4 regions of the Crystallibacter crystallopoietes genome follow, and region 1 is predicted to be linked to each of the others. Evidence: riboswitches for the same ligand, from Rfam matches in the RefSeq annotation. Region 1 holds a riboswitch; each other region holds the start of a gene.
What was found. A riboswitch is a leader RNA that binds a small molecule or an ion and turns the genes downstream of it on or off. The one in region 1 is predicted to bind cyclic di-AMP.

Region 1 (5,313 bases):
GAAGGTGCTGGAGCGGAAGGTGCGCAGGTCCAGCAGTGCGCGGTCCCGCCGCTGGAGCCTCAGCTGGCGCAGGATGAAGGCGGACAGGGCCACGAGCCCCACGCCGAAGGAGATCCACATCGGCATGGCGGACACCGTCTCGCCGGCCTCGCCGGAGCCCTGGCCGACCAGGCTCAGGCCATAGATCAGGCCGCCGAAGCCGAACGCGGAGAGCACCACGGAGAACAGGTCCAGCGGCACGGGCCTCGGTTCGGTGACGTTGTCCACCCGCCGGTTCCCGATGATCAGCATGGCGACGGCGATCGGCAGCACCAGCCAGAACATCCACCGCCAGGACAAGGCGTTGAGGATAATGCCGGAGATGGTCGGCCCGATGGCCGGCGCCACGGAGATGACAATCGAGACGTTGCCCATCGTCTTGCCGCGCTCGGCCGGAGCCACCAGGGTCATCAGGGTGGTCATCAGCAGCGGCATCATGATGGCGGTGCCGGTGGCCTGGACAATCCGGCCCAGCAGCAGGGGCTCGAACCCGGGCGCTATCGCGGCAATCAGCGTGCCGGCGGAGAAGAGCGACATGGCCGTGGTGAAGACGGGCCGGGTGTTGAAGCGCTGCAAGAGGAAACCGGTGATCGGAATGACCACCGCCATGGTCAGCATGAACGCCGTGGTCAGCCACTGGGCGGCGCGCGCGGTGATGCCGAGGTCGTCCATCAGCTCGGTCAGGGCGACGCTCATGATCGTTTCGTTCAGGATGACCACAAACGAGGCAGCCAGCAACAACCGGATAACCCGGTTGTTCCGGCGCTTATGGTCGACGCCGTCGCTTCCCGGTCCGGGTACTGGCGCGGCGCCGGAATTTACGACGGCGGGTTCGGCCGGGGACTGTTGGCTCACGGAAGGTATCCTCAATGGTTTTCGGGGGAAGCGGTGCCTGCGCGAGGCGACGATAGCAAGACTAACCAGCATAGTGGAAGCACTATTCCCGCCGGCTCCCAAAAGGGGTACACCCCACATAAGATGCCCCACTTAACGCGGTATGCACCGCCGGAAAATCCGGCGGTGCATACCTATATATAGGAGCGTGCCTACATGCAGAGTGCGGCTGTGCGGCCGCAGGGCTTACTTGGTGAAGTAGCCGTCTACAGGCATCCAGCTGGTGGGGTGCACCTTGGTGCCCTCGCCCGGGTTCAGGGCGCTGATCATCTGGCCGTCGCCGAGGTAGATGCCGATGTGGCTTCCACCGTTCTGCAGAACCAGGTCGCCCGGCTTCGGGTTGCTGGTCGGGGTCAGGGCGCCGGCCTGTGCGGTGGTGACGCGGGGCAGGTCGATGCCGTGCTGGGCGTAGACCCACTGCACGAAGCCGGAGCAGTCCCAGCCGCTGGTGGAGGTGCCGCCCCAGACGTACGGGGTGCCGACCATGGACTTGGCGGTGGCGACAATGCCCGAGGTGCTGGCCGTGCTGACGGAAGCCGGCTCGATGTTGGCGCTGGCTGCGGCAACGGTGAAGTCTTCTTCCTGCGGAGCGGCGGCGGGTGCCTCGGCCGGAGCAGGAGCAGCATGTGCAGAGTGGTCGGCCGGAGCCTGTGCGGCACCGGAGAGCTGGATGACGTCGCCCGGGTAGATGACCGATTCCCAGCCGAGGCCGTTGGCGGCGAAGACGTCGTTCAGCTCAATGCCGTGCTGCGCGGCAATCTTGCCGAGGGTGTCGCCGGCCTTGACGGTGTGGGTTGCAGCCTCTTCCGAGGCGGCCGGTGCCGGTGCTGCGGCCGGAGCGGCAACAGTCTCAGCCTGGGCCGTGGCGGCGAAGTCGCTGGAGGATACGTCGGCTGCGGCGTTGGCGGGCAGGCCGGCGCCGAGCATCAGGCCACCGGCAGCGGTGACAACTGCGGCACTGCGGCCAACGGTACCTGCGTGGGACGATACGGCCTTCGAAACTCCGCTGAACGGGTTGCTGTGGACCGGGGTGGCACGATGGCGTGCGGAATTGATCTTGAACAAGGTTGTAGCCTCTCCCAATGCCTGCGAGGTAAGCTGTCGGGTTCGGATGGGAGTCACCCGGCCGCGTTCCACCTCGGAAAATCGCTCCGTGGTGAACTGCGGCTTAACCCCAAGGGCTCTGGAGGGAGCCCGATAAACGTGGGTCCCCCGCCTCTGCCATCTGTCTAGCGAACGGACTCGGAACGGTGGCAGAGTTAGGCAAAGCCATTCCGAGGGGGCCGGCCCAGGAAGCGCCGACGTGGTTGCCACCCTACATAACGGATTGATAACTCCGCAAAACGGACACGCCGCCAATGGCGGGTTTCGGGGTGGCTTGGTGCTAGTGGACGGCCAGCGAATTGGGTTCGGGCGGTGGCGTCGTTCCGTAGTAATCTTGCCGGATGATCCGTCGCAGCTTTGCCCTCGTTTTTGTAATGTTTTCCCTGCTCATCACGGGGTGCAGCCAGGTTGAACAGGCCGCCACCGATGCGGCTAACGACGCCGTTTCCGGCGCCCAGGATGCCGCCAGCCAGGCCGCCTCTGATGCTGTGTCAGGAATCACATCGGCTGCCGTCGACGAAGTACTCCAGCAGGTCTGCAAACCTGTGGCGGACGGCACGATCAGCGCAGGAGAGAAGCAACTGCTTGCCGGCCTCGTCGATGCCGCCGAACAGGCCGGCGTGCCCGCCGAAATTACGACGCCGATGGGTGACATTGCGCAGGCCGGAGACCAAGTGCCGGCCGAGTCTGTGAACGCACTGCAGGACGCCTGCGCCAACGCCACCAGCTAGCCCCAACGCCGGCTGCTGGCCCCAACGCCGGCTGCTGGCCCCAACGCCGGCTGCTAGCGCTAGTGCCGGCTGCCCAGCGCTAGCGCAGTCGGAACCACTCCCGGGCGCCGGCTTGGAACCTGGCCGGGTGCAGGGCTGCGGCGTCCTGCGGGATGGCGCCGAGGAACGGCACATCCAGATTCTGCAGGTACCGCAGGTTGTCCTCTTCCACCGCGCTCGGCTCCGCCGGCCAGGAGCCGATGACCAGTCCGGCGGCTGCGAGGCTTCGCGTTCTCAGGGCCTCGAGCGTGAGGAGGGTGTGGTTCAGCGTGCCCAGTCCGCTGCGGCAGACAACGACGACGCCGGAACCTCCGCCGCCGAAGCCTCGACTGACGGAAATCTGCTCATGGGCATTGCCGACGCCGGAGTTCCGCACGCGCGCTGCGAGGTCTGCGAGCGTCCTGCCTTCGTCGTCGAGCTCCACGAGAAGTCCGCCGGCGCCCTCCACCAGGACATGGTCCGATCCCGTGGCGAGTTGCTCGATGTGCCGGACGTGGTCCGCGAGCGGAGGCAGGGCCGCGCTTTGCCGCCCGGCAGCTGCCACCGGGGCCATCGGCTCGAGCAGCCGGATGCCCTCGGACACCGCGGCGACGCCGGAGAGTCGGCGCACTTCGTCCATGTCGCCGGGCTCGCCGTCGGCCACCCCGGTCTGCGTCGGCTTGTAGACCGAAACGGTGCCCGGCAAAGCGGTGGCGAGCGCCGCCGTCGTTATCGTCTTGCCGACCCCGGTGTCGGTGCCGGTGACGAAGATGACCGGCGGCAAGCCGTTCAGGCTGGCCAAACCGGCCGGGGCGGGAGTGTCGGTCACTTTTCCTCCTGTTCCACCGTGACGGTGAGCGGGGTTTGGAAGGACAGCAGGCGTAGCCAGTCCGGATCCGGCCCCGTGAGCCGCACCGCCGGCAGTGCCCGGGCCGTCTCCTCAAGCACCAGGACGGTTTCCAGCTCGGCGAGTTTGGCGCCCAGGCAGCGGTGCAAGCCGTGGCCGAACGCCAGCGAATAGGCGGTTCCGCCTGTGTCCGGAGGATGCTTGCCGCTGAGCTCGAGCAGGATTTCCGCGCCGGCGGGGAGCTCGGTGCCGCCTAATCGAGTGTCACGGGGAACGGCGCGCCGCCAGGTATGCACGGAGGATTCGGTGGCCAGCACCTGCCGCACGAAGGACTTGGCCCCGGAGGGAGCCCTGGAGTCGGCTCCGCTCCCGGCCTCGGCCCCCGCCCCTGCCCTGGCCCCGGCTCCGAGCTGTTGCCAGCGTCCCGGCTCCTGCAGCGCGCGGTAGAAGGACGTGCCGATCAGCTGTGCGGTGGTTTCCTGCCCCGCTATGACCAGGAAATAGCCCAGCGAGCAGATTTCCGACGGCGTGAGCCCGGCGGCATCGAGCACGCCGAAGAGCGACCCGGTGCCGCGGCTGGTGGCCACTTCGCCGCGCAGCCAGCCGTAGAATTCTGCGGCGCTCTCCGCCAGGACCGGCTGGCGGTCCTCGGGCGGCCAGCCCCAGAACAGTTCCAGCGAGTCCCGGCTCCAGCGCTTGAGGACGTCCAGGTCGGGGCACCGGATGCCGGTCAGCTCCGCCATGATGATCGGCGGAATGTGCTTGGCCACCGCGTCGGCCAGATCCGCCGGGCCGTGCTGCAGCAGCTCGGCGGTCTCCGCGGTGCGCACCTGGGTCAGCTCCCGTACCTGCGGTCCGATCGCGGCGACTTTCGCGGGGGTGAAAAAACCGGCCACGAGCTTGCGGACCTGGCGGTGCTTGGCGCCGGTGGCCGAGGCCAGCACCGGCGGCAGTGCAAAGCGGGCGCGGCTGAGGATGCGCAGGGCGGCCGGGGCCAGGGGCACCACGGAGGTCAGCGCGTTGGTGGGTAGGAAATCCTCGGTCCGGCGCATGACTTCACGCACCTCTGCCGGATCCGAAACCACGTGGAAGCTCATCCCGCCCCCGCCCCCATTCTTGCAGCGTCCATTCCGTCTGCCTTGTCCGGCACCATTCCGGCCACCAGCCCGGCGACCAGCCGGGCGGCGTGCTGTACCTGCTCCGGTGCCAGGTCCGCGCGGGCCGTCAGCCGCAGCCGCGAGATGCCGTCCGGCACGCTCGGCGGCCTGAAGCACCCGACCAGGACCCCGGCTGCCTCCAACCGGACGGCGAGTTGCGCGGCATCTTCCGCCCGGCCGACGGGAACGGACTGCACGGCGCCGGCGGCCTGCTCGATTCCGCACACCTGCGCGATGATGGCCGCATTGCCGAGCACGGCCTGCGCCAACGACGGGTCGGCGGCGATGATCCGGCAGGCTTCGGCAGCGGCGGCGGCTGCGGCGGGGGCCAGTCCGGTATCGAAAATGAAGCTGCGGGCCGTGTTGACCAGATGTGCGCGCAGGGCGGCCGGCCCGAGCACCCCGCCTCCTTGAGCGCCCAACGCCTTGGACAACGTCGCCGTGAGCACTACATGCTCGGCACCGGCCAAACCTGCCGAGTGCACGGCCCCGCGGCCGCCGCCGGCGACACCGATTCCGTGTG
Region 2 (5,313 bases), 170 kb from region 1:
CAGCGGTTCGTATCCAGCGTTCAGAACGAGTGTGCGCATGCACGTTCCTGTCCGTCCGGCCACGCCCGGGGCTGCGGGATCGGCTGCATCCCGGTCATGGTGATTCGACACTGACAAGAGTTAGAGTAAGCGGAATCACACCCGCTGCGCTAATTATTCGCCCATCGAAATTTCGCCGGAGTGCCCGCCGGCGTTGATGAAACGTTGTTTGCGGCCTTCCTCAGATGGGAACACCGCCGACTAAGAGCGCACTCTGTACCAACCCCTTTAACCACTACAGGGCCGCCCTCGCTGGAGGACGGCCCTGCAGATAAAAACGTTGATCCCGGTCTGATCCAGTTCCGCCATGAGCGGACCGGCGTTTGCAACTGGGGCCGCTGGCAGATGCCGGCAGGCCTCCGTACGGCGGAACGCCCGGGATGCGGTACTGCTATGACCTAGGAAACGTTTTCGGGTAGCGCGGTACCCGGTTAAAACTCTTAGCCGTTGGGGCGGATGAAGACCGGGCCCGAACCGATGTAGGCATCGGCCAGCGCGGTCGTGTAACCGGTCCAACCACCATGGATGGCCTGGCCGTTGCCCACGTAAATCGCGATGTGCGGCACACCGGCGCCGGCATCGTCGTAGTAGATCATGTCCCCCGGCTGCGGCGTCGAAACCTGGGTACCGTACGCCATGAACTGCGCCGGAGCCAGATCGCCCACGGAAATACCGGCCGAACGCAACGCGTTCTCCACCATCGCAGTGCAGTCCTGCGACACACCGATCTGGCCATAAGCCGACGCCACCAAAGCGGCACCAATACCGCTGGCAGCAACATCAGCCTTCGCCTCGGGCTTCGGCGCTTCCTCGGCCTTCTCAACCGGGGCAACAACCTGCTCGGCTTCCTCAACCACCGGAGCGACTTCCTCGGCCACAGCCTCAACCACAGGCTCCGGCTCTTCAACCACCGGAGCAGGCGTCGAAGTCACACCCGAACGCTCAAGATCCAGCTCAACAGCACCAGAAGCCTGCACAGCCTCAACCTGCACCCGCGACGGAGCCGCAGCAGCAGCCTGGACCGAAGCCTCACGCTCAATATTGGTCGCCTGCGCCGGAACGCCGACCGAAAGAACCAGACCGGACGCGGCAGCAATCACAGCAGCCTGGCGGCCCACGGAACCGGCATTCGAAGAAACAGCCTTGGAAATAGTCTCCAACGGGCTGGTACGGACGGGCACAGCACGGTGGCGGCCCAAAGCAGCAGTGTTCTTAGACACGAGTGATTACCTCTCCCAATGCCTGCGAGGTGAGCTGTCGGGTTCGGATGGGAGTCATCCGGCCATGGGAGCCCCGGCCTCAGCCAAGAACACCCACCACTTAACCCCAAGGGCCTCCTAAGAAGCCCGGAAGTTGGTTCCCCCGCCCCTGCCATGCGAAATCGTTGCGAACGGACCCCGGGAAGTGGCAGAGCTAGGCAATCCACCCGGAGGTGCCAAACCATGATTCGGATTTGGCACGAACAAGACGGTATACGATTTCCGGGGCTAAGTCACATTCAGATCACGGGCAATCCGCTTTGAATCCGCCAGACAGCGTCAGTCCAGCTCGGATCGTTTCATCAGACCCCGAAAATTCGCGGTTTTCTTCCACTTCTACGTGATTCAATTCACATTTTGCCGCCGTTACCTGAATGTGACGAAAAATGCGGGAAAAGCGGACGGAATACGGGAGTTGACCGAAATGGCAGGCATGGAAAGACCGATATAAAAATCAAGGAACGGGCCCGCATCCTGCACGAATGCGAACCCGTCCGCTTGAACATGTCGGCTGACTCAGCCGGCGGTGCTAATGCGTTTTAGCCGTTGGGGCGGATGAAGACCGGGCCCGAACCGATGTAGGCATCGGCCAGCGCGGTCGTGTAACCGGTCCAACCACCATGGATGGCCTGGCCGTTGCCCACGTAAATCGCGATGTGCGGCACACCGGCGCCGGCATCGTCGTAGTAGATCATGTCGCCCGGCTGCGGCGTCGAAACCTGGGTACCGTACGCCATGAACTGCGCCGGAGCCAGATCGCCCACGGAAATACCGGCCGAACGCAGCGCGTTCTCCACCATCGCAGTGCAGTCCTGCGACACACCGATCTGGCCATAAGCCGACGCCACCAAAGCGGCACCAATACCGCTGGCAGCAACATCAGCCTTCGCCTCGGGCTTCGGCGCTTCCTCGGCCTTCTCAACCGGGGCAACAACCTGCTCGGCTTCCTCAACCACCGGAGCGACTTCCTCGGCCACAGCCTCAACCACAGGCTCCGGCTCTTCAACCACCGGAGCAGGCGTCGAGGTCACACCCGAACGCTCAAGATCCAGCTCAACAGCACCAGAAGCCTGCACAGCCTCAACCTGCACCCGCGACGGAGCCGCAGCAGCAGCCTGGACCGAAGCCTCACGCTCAATATTGGTCGCCTGCGCCGGAACGCCGACCGAAAGAACCAGACCGGACGCGGCAGCAATCACAGCAGCCTGGCGGCCCACGGAACCGGCATTCGAAGAAACAGCCTTGGAAATAGTCTCCAACGGGCTGGTACGGACGGGCACAGCACGGTGGCGGCCCAAAGCAGCAGTGTTCTTAGACACGAGTGATTACCTCTCCCAATGCCTGCGAGGTGAGCTGTCGGGTTCGGATGGGAGTCATCCGGCCATGGGAGCCCCGGCCTCAGCCAAGAACACCCACCACTTAACCCCAAGGGCCTCCTAAGAAGCCCGGAAGTTGGTTCCCCCGCCCCTGCCATGCGAAATCGTTGCGAACGGACCCCGGGAAGTGGCAGAGCTAGGCAATCCACCCGGAGGTGCCAAACCATGATCCGGTCTTCGGCACGGGTTCGACACTATAACGTTTCATCTTCTAAGTCACATTCCGGTCACGGAATGGTGTGTCTTTGGTTACAGCCAACCCTTGGGGTCAACCATGTCGCCATTGACAACTACCTCAAAGTGGAGATGGCAGCCGGTGGAATTACCGGTCGTTCCGCTTTGAGCCAACAAATCCCCACGGCTGACAGCGTCGCCGACCTTGGCGCTAATGCTTGTCAGGTGGTTGTACGTGGTCTCCAGGCCGTTGCCGTGGTCCACTACGACGCGGTTGCCGTAGCCGCCAAACCAGCCGGCTTCCTTGACCGTGCCGCCAGCGGCCGAGTAGACCGGCGAGCCGCAGGCTGCGCCGTAGTCCTGGCCGGTGTGCATTTCACCGGCATATCCGGTTACCGGGTTAACTCGCATACCGAAGGGCGAGGTCATCTTCATGCTGTCCATTGCCATGGGCTGGGACAGCGTTCCTTCGCTGCTGACCGCCTTGGCATCGCCGCCGGATGCCACCATGACCTGTTCAAGTTTGGTGTCGGGATCGAAATTGCTCGTCAGGCCCGCGCGCTGGAAGTGCAGGTCTACTTCCGCTGCCGCTGTTACGGGCGCTGCGGCGACGGCAGCGACCTCGGCTGCTGCCGCGTCAACGGCGGGTTCGCCGGATGCAGAGGCACCTGCAGTGGTGGGCAGCAGGACAGTAAGCGCCATGCCGGATGCGGTTGCCACGATAGCGGCCTTGTGGCCGGCTCCTCGGACTACTGCGGTAACGGGCGACGGAGCAGCTTCGGCGCGTCGACGGCCGGTGCTTCCTGAACGCGGACGCGACCTACCTGCCGGGGCGGCCGAACGACGCCGTCCCGTGGCTCTTTGTTCTGACAAAAGTCTTCCCTCTCCTATAAGCCTGCGAAGTTAGCTGTCGGATTCGAGTAAGAGATAACTCGGCCACAAGACGTGCGGCATCAGCGCGGAAAGCAGCTGGTACCGAAATCAAGCGTGGCTTCACCCCTAGGCAGCTGGGTAGGCTGCCGATGGTGGGTCCTCCGCCCCTGTCAATGCGGGTCGCTGATCCGCTGACAGGGTTCGGCTACGGATCAGGTAACGCCAATGCATCGGCGTCAAGCAACAACTATAAAGGGAAACCCTTCAGAGTAATAATTCCTTTATCCAGACCTGTGGACAATGCGGTTAAGCGTTTCCAGCTGGGACGGTGTCGAACGCCACAAAGATGTGGGCAGCCACCTCGGGCGGCAGTTCGAGGGCGCCCTCGATCCCCGGAACACGTACTGAGATGTATTCGCCGACGGATTCCAGCTGCAGCTTGGCCCCGGGTTTCAGGCCGCCTTCATCAAGCTGGAGGAGCAACTCCGGCTCCACTTGGATCGGCTCGGCCAGCCGGATAATGGTCACGGTGTCCGACGGCTGGTACTTCCGCATGGCCTCTGTGAGATTAACAACACCGTTAATGAACTGCTCAGCAGGCTTTCCGCCCAAGGCCTCGAGCCCCGGGATGGGATTGCCGTAGGGCGACTCGGTTGGTTTGCCCAGCAGCTCATAGAGGCGCTGCTCCACGCGCTCGCTCATCACATGCTCCCACCGGCACGCTTCGTCGTGGACATAAGCCCAGTCCAGACCGATGACATCCGCAAGGAGCCGTTCGGCCAGCCGGTGTTTGCGCATCACCTCGGTGGCGCGGCGCCGGCCGTTCTCCGTAAGCTCCAGGTGTCGGTCTCCGGAGACAACAACCAGCCCGTCACGCTCCATCCGCCCCACGGTCTGGGAAACGGTAGGTCCGGAATGGCGCAGGCGCTCCGCAATGCGGGCCCGCAGGGCAACGATGTTCTCTTCTTCCAACTCGAGAATGGTCCGAAGGTACATCTCGGTTGTGTCGATGAGATCAGTCACTGGAATTCTTGCTCCTCAGCGCAGGTGGCGGGATAGATCCGAAAGCCGACGCACCGGCGTCGTGGTCCCCCAACAAGGTTATCTTGTTTGCCACAGGTGCCGATAATCCCGTGTTTGCACCAAGCGCAGGACAAATTACGGGACGCGACGGGGACAAGTCCATTATGCGAAATATGCGCGTCTCAAGTATCGGACGACGGGGCGGCTGCGACAGAATGTGAGGAGGTTCAAAGGCGAACTGTCTAGAGATCCCCGTAAGCCCGCCAGGAAGAAGCCTCTATGAGCGACCACCAGTCAATAAGCATTCCCGCAGACCTGCTCCCCCGCGACGGTCGTTTCGGTGCCGGGCCGTCCAAGATCCGCTCCGAACAGATCGACGCGGTCGTGGCGGCCGGCCGGGATCTGCTGGGCACCTCCCACCGCCAGGCCCCGGTCAAGAACCTTGTGGGCAGCGTGCGCGAGGGTCTTCAGACGTTCTTCCAGGCTCCCGAGGGCTATGAAGTCATCCTCGGCCTCGGCGGGGCCACTGCTTTCTGGGACGTTGCAACTTTCGGCCTGGTCGAGAACAA
Region 3 (5,313 bases), 2.0 Mb from region 1:
CGCGGTGCTGCTGGGAGGGTCGTTTTTACCGCGCAGGCGCCAGTGGATCGCCCGCATCGTGGCCGCCCTGGCCTTGCTGGGTGCTGCTGCCGCAGCCATTTCCGCCATGTTTGCGCCGGCGCAAACCGCCTTCAGCGGCACCTTCGCCGTTGACACCGCCACGGGCACGGCCCGTATCGTCACCGCCGTGGCTACACTGCTGGTGCTGGGTGTGGCCTCCGGGGAGATAGCCGCTTCGCCTCGGGAATCCGACACCTACGCACTGCTGCTGTTCGCCGCCACCGGGGTGATGGTCCTGGCCGGAGCCTCGGACCTGCTGGTGCTCATCGCCGGGTTCCTGCTGGCCAGCATCCCCCTGTACGGGATCGTTGGTTTGGCCGGTGGCCGGTCCGGGGCCGAAGCCGCCATGAAGACTTACCTTATGGGCGCGCTGTCGGGGATCCTGCTCATGCTCGGGGTCACCGTGCTCTATGCCTTGGCGGGCGGCACCGGTTACGCCCTGCTCCGGGAAACTCTCCCCGACGCCCCGGGGGCGGCCGTGGGGGCCGGTGTATTAGGCGTGCTGGCCGGGCTGCTCTTTAAAGCCGGCGGGGTGCCCTTCCACTTCTGGGTGCCCGACGCATCCCAAGGCACCGGGGGTACCGCCGCCACGTTCCTCACCACGGTCCCGAAAGTGGGCGCGCTGGTGGCGGTGTACAGGCTCGTCGATACGGTCTCCACCGGTGAGGACACTTTGTTGTTCGTTGCGGCGATACTGGCTACGGCGTCGATGTTCCTGGGCAACCTCGCCGCCTATTGGCAGAATGACCCCCGCCGGCTGTTGGGCTGGTCGACCGTGGCCCAGGTTGGATTCCTGCTGGTGCCCGTGGCGGCGGCCGGGCGCAGCGGCCTGGCCTTGCCCTCGCTGCTGTTCTATCTGGCCGCTTATGCCGTCACCAATGTCGCCGCCTTCGCCGTCACCGCCGCGTTGCCCCGGCACCGGGAGTTGGCGGCCTACCGGGGCCTTGTCCGGGCCCGTCCGGGGCTGGCGCTGGCCCTGCTCGTTGCGCTGCTGGGGCTGGTGGGCACTCCGCCACTGGCGGTGTTCGTCGGAAAACTCACCACCGCCACCGCCGCCTGGGACGGCGGGTACGGCTGGCTGGCCCTGGCAGTGATGCTCAACAGTCTGCTCAGCCTCTTCTACTACCTGCGCTGGTTCGCCCCCGTCTTCGCCCGCCCGCACCAAGGTGCCCTAGGGTTCCCGCAAGCGGGCGGGGCCGCCGCCTGGCCCGCGGCGACTGCGGGTGTAGCAGCGGTCTCGAGTCTGGCGCTTGGCCTCCTTGCCGGGCCCCTGTGGGCGGCCCTCGAAGGCCCCCTGGCCATGTAGGGCCGGCTGGCTGAGCGTGCCCGGCGGGAAAGCGTAGGGGGCCGGGGCAGAGATGCCACTGAAGCTGTAGTTAAAGAAGTATGCACCGTCGGCGGTTCCGACGGTGCATACTTCTATGGCTGCCGCAGATGCACGGCTGCGGGGATTTACCGGACGGTGTAGTAACCGTCTACCGGCATCCAGCTGATCGGGTGGACCAAAGTGCCATCGCCCGGATTCAGGGCGCTGACCATCTTGCCGTCGCCAAGGTAGATACCGATGTGGCCTCCACCGTTCTGGGATACCAGGTCGCCCGGCTGCGGGTTGCTGGTCGGCGTCATGGCCGCGATTTGCTGCTGGCTGGTCCGGGGAAGGTCGATGCCTGCCTGGGCGTAGACCCATTTCGTGAAGCCGGAGCAGTCCCACCCGGTGCTCGGTGAAGTTCCGCCGTAGACATACGGAGAATCCACCATGGACTTGGCGACATCGGCGATGCTGGAAGTGCTGGCGGCCGGTTCAATGTTGGCGCTTGCTGCAGCAACCGTGAAGGCTTCTTCCTTCGGCTCGGCCGGTGCCGGCGCTTCTGCCGGGGCCGGAGCGGGGGCCGGAGCAGTCTCTGCCGGTGCGGCCTGGGCCGGGGCCTGGGCAGCCGGCGCCTGCGCGGCACCGGGGAGCTGGATGATGTCACCGGGGTAGATGATCGACGTCCAGTCGAGGCCGTTGGCCGCGAAGAGCTCGTTCAGGTCGACGCCGTGCTGCGCGGCAATGTTGCCGAGGGTGTCGCCGGCCTTGACGGTGTGGGTTGCAGCGCCCTCATCAGAGGAGGCAGGAGCGGATGCCGGAGTGGCAACGGTTTCAGCTTGGGTCGATGCGGCGAAGTTACTGGAATCCACTTCTGCGGCAGCGTTGGCGGGCAGGCCGGCGCCGAGCATCAGGCCACCGGCAGCGGTGACAACTGCGGCACTGCGGCCAACGGTACCTGCGTGGGACGAAACGGCCTTCGAAACTCCGCTGAACGGGTTGCTGTGGACCGGGGTGGCACGGTGGCGTGCGTGATTGTTTTTGAACAAGGTTGTAGCCTCTCCCAATGCCTGCGAGGTAAGCTGTCGGGTTCGGATGGGAGTCACCCGGCCGCGTTCCACCTCGGAAAATCGCTCCGTGGTGCACTGCGGCTTAACCCCAAGGGCTCTGGAGGGAGCCCGGTAAACGTGGGTCCCCCGCCTCTGCCATCTGTTTGGCGAACGGACTCGGAACGGTGGCAGAGTTAGGCAAAGCCATTCCGAGGGGGCCGGCCCAGGAAGCGCCGACGTGATTGCCACCCTACATAACGAATTGGTAACAACGCAAAACGGACGCGCACCAAGGCCCGGTTACCGAGGCATGTAATGCTGATGAAGGGATGAAGCATTCCGGTTGGCGAAGCGCGGCATTCATGGCAATCTAGGTCCGCTAATCCGTGTGGAAGAAGCGTAGGAAACGGACTGAGGCTCTGCTTTTTCGTTCGCATGCAGGCTAAGAAAGACAGCTGCCGTCCCGATGCTTAAATGACCGGGCACCGACCGGACTAGGAGATTGGGAGTTACTCCTGGCCATGGCCGGTGCCCCTGTTCACTAGCACCTATGAGGCGGTTTCCACACTATCGGCACCTTATGTGCGGCAGAGCAACGTTCCCTGACCGTTGACTGAACGCCGACGATCATGCGGCAAGGGCTAGGGTAGGCAGACGTTCTGCGGCGTGATCCTGTGGCCGTACTAGGGCAAACTCAGTGCAGATGAAACGCCCTGGCAGTTCCTGAGCGCACTCACCTCGTACTCCGGTACCTGTCGGTTTTCAGCCTCGTCGGCGGTTTCCGCCGGCCCGTTCTCCGCAATGTCGTTGACGAGCCATTCCATCTCGCTGATTTCCCGCCGTTGGGCCTCACTGATGGCAACTGCCAGCTCGCACACCCGGTAGTCCTCGATCCCGGCCCGTTCCGACCGCAGGATCGCCATGGAGTGGTGGGGGATCATTGAGTTCATGAACGCGGTGTCGTCGATGGTGGCCTGGATGCGATCGAGGCTGATGGAGGTCGCGAGTACGAGCAAAGCCACCCCCACGATGGCTATGTTCACCTTCCGGTTCCGGTACATGTTCATCATCCAGCCGAGCATAACCAGGGCCATCACGCCGCCCATCGTGATCGCCATGTACATCCGGCTCTTGCTCCACCGCAAGTGTTCCAGCGCGTAGGTGTCGATGAACATGAGCCCGTACATCACGACGGTGGCGGTGGCGATCATCGCGCCGAAACGCCAATAGCTCATCTTCATCCCTCCTCCTTTGCCCTGCCCGCGGTTTGCCTGGTTCTTGTCCGTATCTGACTTCATCACGTGTCCTCTCTTTGCCAAGCACCGCGTGGTTCGGCGGGGCTGCGGGCTGTTTAAATTACGGTCAGGGTAAGATGGCGGCTTCTTCGAGGAAAGGCTGTACGGACGAGGCGAAGAGGACGATCAACTCGTCTTCGCGCATGAGGACAACCGTCGGACGGATGATAGTCACTGCGTTCTCGAATAGTCCGCATGGCTCGACCCGGTGGCGGGCTTCATCATTGCCGCCTTCGCCGTCTACGAAGGCGGGGAAGCCTGGGAAGGCGAACTTGTCGAGGACAACGCCGACGACTGAAACACGACGATGGACCCAGCTGTCCGCACCTTATGCTGCCATCCCCCAAAGGCCTCCCCGCCGGCGCCGCGGGAACTCACCCTGCCCGTAGCGGGGCCCGCGGCATGAGGACGAAGCCGCTGCCGGGTAAAGCGGGTATCCGGCGAAGGCTGATACCCAGATCCTGGACCGGCACATGGCAGTCAGTAGTAGACAGCAGGAGTGCTGCCGCCTTCACCAACTCCAGCGTGATGCGCTCCCCCGGGCAGCGATGCGTGCTCCCGGCGTCCCCGGCGCCTTGGGGCACCAAGGCATGCGGAGTGATCTCCTGGTTCCGGAAACGGTCGGGAGTAAATGCATGCGGATCCGCCCAGACCCGGCCGTCGCGGTTGGTGCCGTACAGGTCGAACAGGACCCAGGTTCCGGCCGGCAGCCTGTTGTCCCTCCAGACGGCTTCTTCGCGGGCGACTCCGCCCACAGCCGGGAAGAACGGGTAAAACCGCCTGACTTCCTGCGCAAACGCCTCCAGCTCATCAGGTCCGGACGAAACAATCTTTGAGCGCCAGCGGGGATATTCCGCCAGTGCCAGTGCAGCGAACACAATAAAGCGGCCCACAGCCACCGTCGGACGCAGCAGATTGATCAGCTCCACAGCTGCGACCTTGGCAGTCAGAAGATCGCCGTCGACATCCCTGTGGCCTGCGATCTGGGAGGCCGGGCATCCCGCTGGTGTCTTCACCGTGCCCGAACGGATCCGCTCGACCAGCTCGGTGGCCCACTTTTCCGTCCGGTTCCGGCGCAACTGAGCCCACCAGTTGCCCGGGCCCAAGGAGGCTGCTTTGTCGATCATACGGCTGAGCTCGCGGGCCAAGGTCTCGGCGCCGCGGTCGGAAACCGGCACACCCGCCCATTGACAGGCAGCCCGGGTAAGAATGAGCCGCACCTCATCATGCAGGATCACCGGTTCCTGCCACTCTTGAGCCCGGTCCAGCCAGGCGCCCTCGAAAATGTCCTTGAGACGGCTGACGGAGTCCTCAGACATGAGATCCATAAACATGGCCTTGCGGTGGCGGTGGTGACCGTCATCGAGCATCTGGACGCTGCCTTTGTCCTGGAGCAGGCGAAGGGTGTTCGGCGGCAATGCGCCCTGTCGCGTGAACTGTCCGCTCGTATACAGCAGAGCCGCTGCCTCTGCTCCGCGCATGCAGATAACTTGTCGCCCTGCTATCCGGGTCCGGAAGGCGTCAGTACCGAGCTTGTCGCAGCGGGAGGAGATGAAACTGTAGCCTTCGCGGAGAAAAGGGATCGAACTGTCAAGCGTCACAA
Region 4 (5,313 bases), 590 kb from region 1:
GGAGCCGGTTCGGGGTTCGGTGCCGCTGCCCCCGGTGCCGGCGGTTCTGCCGGCGCAACCGGCGGTTCCTCGGGGCTGACCGGCGGTTCTTCCGGTTCCGGGGTCGGCTTGGCCGGGCTCTCCTCGTCCGGGGCCTCGACCTCGGCGCAGGCCTCGGCGGAGTATTTGCCGTTGAGCAGGGCTTCGTTCAACAGGCCCGTTCCTTCATCTTCTTCCAGCCGGCAGTCCAGCTGGTCCTCCGAAGCATCGGAATCAACGACGACGCGCGCCCAGACGATGTAGAGATCCGTGGAGCCGGGTTCAATGCCGCGGCCGTCCGCCAAGGTGGCTGTAGCGTCCTCTTCGGGATCCTCCCACGCCCCTTCCTCGCCGTCGTTATCTCGAATCCATTCGGCGTTGGTGATCCGGATACCGTCGCCGAACTTCAGCGTGGTGGTCAGGTCATAGTCGCGCCAGGCGATCTTGGAATTGTTGGTCACGCTGACTTCGTATTCGATTTCCCAGATGCCGGCACCGACGTCGATCGCCTCGTAGGCGGTCTTGTCGACGTGCAGCCCCTCAGGGTCGAGCGAATTCTCGATGACGCAGCGGATGTCCTGGCCGTACGACGGCGTGATCTTGTCGCCGTCATGGGAGACCTTGCCTTCGCCGTAGACCAGTTCGCAGACCCAGTCGCCGGCGGAGAACTCATCCTCGCCGTCGAAGTCCGCTTCCTCGGCGAGGGTGTAGGTGACGTCCTGATCCACGCTGCCGCTCACCCAGGAGGTGCCCTCGAGCGTGGGCTCCTCGGCGCCCTCCGCGGTGGCCGTCAGCGTCCACTTCTCCGCGTAGTCCCAGTAGTCCTCGGGGTCGATGTCCTTGGCCAGCGTCAGGTTCTGTTCACATTCAACGTGGTTCACCACTGTGAAGGCGCTGTCCTTGTCCATGAGTTCCCGCTCGCCGAGGCCCTCGCTGTAGTCCACCAAGCAGCCTTCAGGAACCTTGACTTCCTCCTTGAGGTAGACGTAGTCGCCCTTGTAGAAGTCCGTGTACTGCGTATCCCATGCTGCGTCCGCGATTTCCTCGCTGTCCGGACCGAGCTTGAGCCAGGCGTCGAAGCCATACGGCTGGCTGCCGTGGTCAAATTCTTCGTCGTCGATGACCCACTTCTTATCAACTTCGAAGCTGGCGCGGTACTTGGGCGCGTGCGGGACATCGGCACAGGCCGAATCGACGTAGTTGCCGTCCAGGTAGATCTTGTTCAGCAGGCCGCCGGAATAACCGTCCTTACAGGTCAGCTCGTATTCCGGGGTGCCGTCTGCAACCTTGACCGTGGCGTACACGTGGTAGAAGTGGCTCTTGCCTTCGCCCAGCTCGACGTCGTCGTCCTCGGTGGCGAGCTCGGCCGTGTTGCCCTGGAATTGGCTTTCCGTGTTGCCATTGCTCCAGGTGGCCGATTCGATCTCGATGCCGTGGCCGAAGGAGAGCGTGTCCGAGAGAGTGTACTCCTCTTCGTCCTTGTAGTCGCCGTCCCCGTTGGGCTGGTTGGTTACCTGGATGGTGTAGCTGATGTACCAGCGGCCTTCGGACTCGTCGCCGAGGGCCTCCACCGCATTGGCCGTCTTGGTGGCGACGATCGGGCCGGCTGCGTCCTCGTGGTCGCCCTCTTCAGGCTCGGTTTCTTCTTCGTCTTCACCTTCTTCTTCATGCTCGGCTTCTTCGTTCTCGGTCTCTTCGTTCTCGGTCTCTTCTTCGGCCTCGGCGTCTTCGTCGTCGTGCCCGGCGTCATCCTCGCTGCCGGCGATCGCGGCCCGGGGCGCGGCGGGCTGGTTGGCTGGCACCGCTTCCTGCACAGCCGGTGCCGGGGCAGGCTCCTGACCCGGGGCAGGAGCCGGTTCAACGGGCAGTTCGGCTGTCGCTTCAGCAGGTTCGGGTGCCTCCGCGGCTTCAACTTCAGCGGCCTCGCCTGTTCCCTCCGCCGGATCATCCGTTCCGGCGAGCGTGGCTTCGGCAGGGGCCGCCGCAGCCAGCCCCGCGATCTCGGCGGCTGATCCCGATGACTCTGCTCCGCCGTCGTCAGCCAGAACAGGCAGGGCCAGACCGGCCGACATGAGCGTGCCAGCGGCCACCACGGCAAATCCTCCGCGCAGCCGCTTCATGGCATCACGTCTCTTCGGGCGCGCTTCCTTGGGCGGTTTCGGATTGGACGCCGCTGACTGCGCTGGCTTGTCTGTCATCTTGTTCCCCCAAAAAAGACCGGCACACGTCGGGTGCCGGTGCAGGTGCGAGTGGCGGACCGTCTCCCCTGGTCCGTTATTGCCGTGAGCGCCCATGCGGACGCTGCGGCAGCCCGCTCCCCCACGGGCTGCCACACGTGCAGTCCCTCATAAAGAAAACTGCTTCCCCCCAGGGTTCTCGCCATTGAGAACCCGCTCCGCTGCCGTCGAGCCCTGACAGCCGCCGGCAACGGAGGCGGTGGTGGCTGCCAAGTACGGTTAGCCTAAGCGAGGGGCACCTGTGGGCGCTAGGGATAAACGTTGCTTTCGGCCGGATCGGCGCGGTTTTCCAAGGTATTCGCAAGGTCGCTGGACGCGGTTCCTCTGTCAGGCACTTCCGTGACCGTCACGTGGTCGGTGTCGAGGTAGCCGCGTTCCAACAGGCCGGAACTGGCATTGTGGCGGAGCAAGTCGATACTGGTCCGCTCGCCGGCTTCCCAATCAGCTTCGGTAGGATTCAGATGTTTGCTTGTCGTGGTAGGCCACTGCCCGGCTTCCCGCATTGCATCTGCTACTTCGCCAAAAACGGGCCCGACGCTTCCGCCGAGGTTGTACTGTCCAGGATATTCGGAATCGGGGTGCCGGTAGGTGGCCATCACTTCGCCCTCATGCGGCGTGGTGCAGTCAACCGTGAAGATGGCTGTGGTTTTGGCCTGGTAATCGTAATCGAAGTAGAGACAGTCCCCGATTGCCAAGTCGCTTAGTCGCTTGGCATCCATGGTGTCCCAGGCGTTGGCGAGAAATTGCTCCATCGCCAACCGGTCGGCTTCGGCCTCCTCCGCGGTGAGGTCGGGAGCAGCCGGTATAGAGGTTACATCGGGTGCGGGCGTCACCGCTGTAAGGGTAGCGGGAGGACCTGGTGGCTGAGGGCTCGGAGCCGAAGTGTTCTCGCTTGCTTCGCCTGTGTTGAACCCGGTGGCGGCCGATGAAGTAGGGATGGAAGCCGAAGCCGCACACCCTGACAGCAGCGAAACCGCCGCGGCGGCCAACAGTGTACGAACGGCGTGACGATGACTGTCGGCGTTGCCCTGATTCACTCATTCTCCCCGATATTGCGCTTCTCTCCTGATTACAGCACCGCAGGCATGACCGAGGAAATCCGGCGCGGCTTCACTACGACGGGAAGTTGATGGACCTGGCCAGAGACGCTGCCCTGGCCAGGTCCATCCATCCCGTGCCTTGGGGAGGTGGCATGCGCTGGGATGACTAATTCAGCCTAAGTTCCGACAATCCGACACGCCAGAGGTTGGTGAAAAGATTCATCTTCCAATAAGTGACCACAAACACATGTCACGAGTTTGTAACGGTTCAGCGCGCTCGATACGTTTAATCGCGCCATGGCCCTAGGCAAGGGTTGTGGCCGGGTCCGCACGCCGAGCTCTGCCAGCGTACCTGTCCGTTCAAATTCACTGGCAGAGGTGGAGGAACCAGAAGTGGCGCCAGCGGCGCCTTGGGGTGAAGTGCGGCTAGTTGTCCGCGGCGTTCTGCTGCGGTCCCGGCCGGGCCGAGATGCTCCGTCTCGAATCCGACAGCTAACTTCGCAGGCGTGTAGAGAGGAATCCCGTGAAGAACCATTCTCGTGGACGCCGGCGCGCCGGTCCCACTGTCTCGTCGCATGGTGTCACCAGTCTCGTCCGCGGCCGCCGCCGCGCCAAGGACCAAGCCCCATCCGCTGTCCCCTTCCGCAGCGTCGGGGCACTCACCGGCCTGGCCGTAGTTGCCACGGTGGCCGCTGCGGCCGCCCTGCCCCTGAATCAGGCTGGATCCCAGGAAGCCAGCGCTGGCCGACCCCAACTGCAGACATCCGTTAAAGCCTGGCCCATTTCAGCGCCGTTGAATGAAGCTGAGCCGACGTTCAGCCGGCCGACAACAGACAGCACAGCGGCCGCACAGAAGGATATAAAGGTCGCTCCGAGTAGTGTGGCCCAGCCGACTCTTGGAGGGGACGCAACCGAGCGACCCGCTCCAATGACCACGCAGTCCGCCGCAGACTCCACCGGCGAGGCTGCGGCACCGCTTCCCGGCGTCGTCGGGGAAGCAACCGGCGCCGCCAAAGACAAGGTTGCCGGCGCTACTGCGGCTGCCACGGATACGGCTGAAAAGGCCACAGCGACTGCGACGGACGCGGCGGACAAGGCCACTGCGGCCACCACAGGTTCACCTGAGCCGACAGCCTCGCCTACCGCCGACGCCGCTGTACCGACAAGTCCGGCTACGAGCCCTCCGGCCAAGCAGAGCACCCGAGCGGTGCCTGAGGAGCCCGAACCCACAAGATCAACCGTACCCAGCCATTCGGCGGCCCCCGTCGAGCCGGCTCCGACCAGCGAAGCTGCCGACCCCGAGGAGCGGCACTCGCCGGAGCCCTCGCCTACTGCCGACACCCGGGATGAGGAGAGGGAGAAGCATCGCCGGTTCCGCGTCCGCGCTGACGTGGATGTGGACTTGCGCCTCCCCGTTTCCCTGCTGGGTGAAGACGAAGACGGCAGCAGCAGCCGGTAGGCTTTGTCCCGGCCTCTTGGGGCCAGGCTGTAGAGAGAGGGTGGCGGAACCAACGTTCCGTCACCCTCTCTCTGTCACATTTTATCGAAGATGTGTTCTACTTTTAACTATGGATCGGGATGCTGCAGCGCGAGTGGCAGCCCGTTACGCGAAGCGTGCGGAGCCGGTATCGCTGACCGCCGAGGAACTGGATCTTGAGCATCACAAGGTGACCCGGGTAGTCCCGGGCGTGCCGGTGTGGGCGTGGATCCGTTTTCCCGGTGCCGCCGAACTGGTCCAGGGTGAGGCGTTCGGCTGGACGTCACGGGCTGTGCAGGTGACCTGGGAGGACGCCGGCATCAGGCGCACAACGTGGGTGTGGGCCTCGGCCGTGCAGCGGCGCACCGATCCCTTACGCAAGACGTCCCTGGGCGAGAGAACTGCAGCTAACGACGACGCGGCGCCGGCCGGATCCCAAGGAGACCGGCCGACGCCGCGGAGTTAGCCCGGTTAGGACTGAGGTTTAGGCCTTGCCGTCGAAGAGGCTGGTGACGGAACCGTCCTCGAACACTTCGCTGAT

Region 2: it holds a riboswitch for cyclic di-AMP, as region 1 does, so the genes downstream of both, AC20117_RS10780 (NlpC/P60 family protein) here and AC20117_RS11545 (C40 family peptidase) in region 1, are expected to answer to the same signal.
Region 3: it holds a riboswitch for cyclic di-AMP, as region 1 does, so the genes downstream of both, AC20117_RS20605 (C40 family peptidase) here and AC20117_RS11545 (C40 family peptidase) in region 1, are expected to answer to the same signal.
Region 4: it holds a riboswitch for cyclic di-AMP, as region 1 does, so the genes downstream of both, AC20117_RS23350 (hypothetical protein) here and AC20117_RS11545 (C40 family peptidase) in region 1, are expected to answer to the same signal.

Annotation. Positions count from the first base shown of each region.
Region 1 covers NZ_CP018863.1:2,461,949-2,467,261, forward strand. Annotated here, with positions in the region: gene AC20117_RS11540 (MDR family MFS transporter) at 1-903, opposite strand, end outside; gene AC20117_RS11545 (C40 family peptidase) at 1,120-1,998, opposite strand; cyclic di-AMP (ydaO/yuaA leader) riboswitch at 2,003-2,178, opposite strand; gene AC20117_RS11550 (hypothetical protein) at 2,379-2,768, shown strand; gene bioD (dethiobiotin synthase) at 2,848-3,615, opposite strand; gene AC20117_RS11560 (cytochrome P450 family protein) at 3,612-4,730, opposite strand; gene AC20117_RS11565 (aminotransferase class I/II-fold pyridoxal phosphate-dependent enzyme) at 4,727-5,313, opposite strand, start outside.
Region 2 covers NZ_CP018863.1:2,296,055-2,301,367, reverse strand. Annotated here, with positions in the region: gene AC20117_RS10790 (HNH endonuclease) at 1-39, opposite strand, end outside; gene AC20117_RS10785 (NlpC/P60 family protein) at 480-1,259, opposite strand; cyclic di-AMP (ydaO/yuaA leader) riboswitch at 1,265-1,433, opposite strand; gene AC20117_RS10780 (NlpC/P60 family protein) at 1,838-2,617, opposite strand; cyclic di-AMP (ydaO/yuaA leader) riboswitch at 2,623-2,791, opposite strand; gene AC20117_RS10775 (M23 family metallopeptidase) at 2,924-3,568, opposite strand; cyclic di-AMP (ydaO/yuaA leader) riboswitch at 3,726-3,938, opposite strand; gene AC20117_RS10770 (iron-dependent transcriptional repressor DtxR) at 4,028-4,744, opposite strand; gene serC (phosphoserine transaminase) at 5,024-5,313, shown strand, end outside.
Region 3 covers NZ_CP018863.1:4,484,006-4,489,318, forward strand. Annotated here, with positions in the region: gene AC20117_RS20600 (NADH-quinone oxidoreductase subunit N) at 1-1,366, shown strand, start outside; gene AC20117_RS20605 (C40 family peptidase) at 1,513-2,415, opposite strand; cyclic di-AMP (ydaO/yuaA leader) riboswitch at 2,420-2,595, opposite strand; gene AC20117_RS20610 (DUF305 domain-containing protein) at 3,099-3,656, opposite strand; gene AC20117_RS20620 (cytochrome P450) at 4,085-5,191, opposite strand.
Region 4 covers NZ_CP018863.1:3,049,368-3,054,680, reverse strand. Annotated here, with positions in the region: gene AC20117_RS14275 (hypothetical protein) at 1-2,216, opposite strand, end outside; gene AC20117_RS14270 (hypothetical protein) at 2,504-3,088, opposite strand; cyclic di-AMP (ydaO/yuaA leader) riboswitch at 3,643-3,816, shown strand; gene AC20117_RS23350 (hypothetical protein) at 3,819-4,754, shown strand; gene AC20117_RS14260 (hypothetical protein) at 4,864-5,238, shown strand; gene AC20117_RS14255 (ribose-phosphate diphosphokinase) at 5,257-5,313, opposite strand, start outside.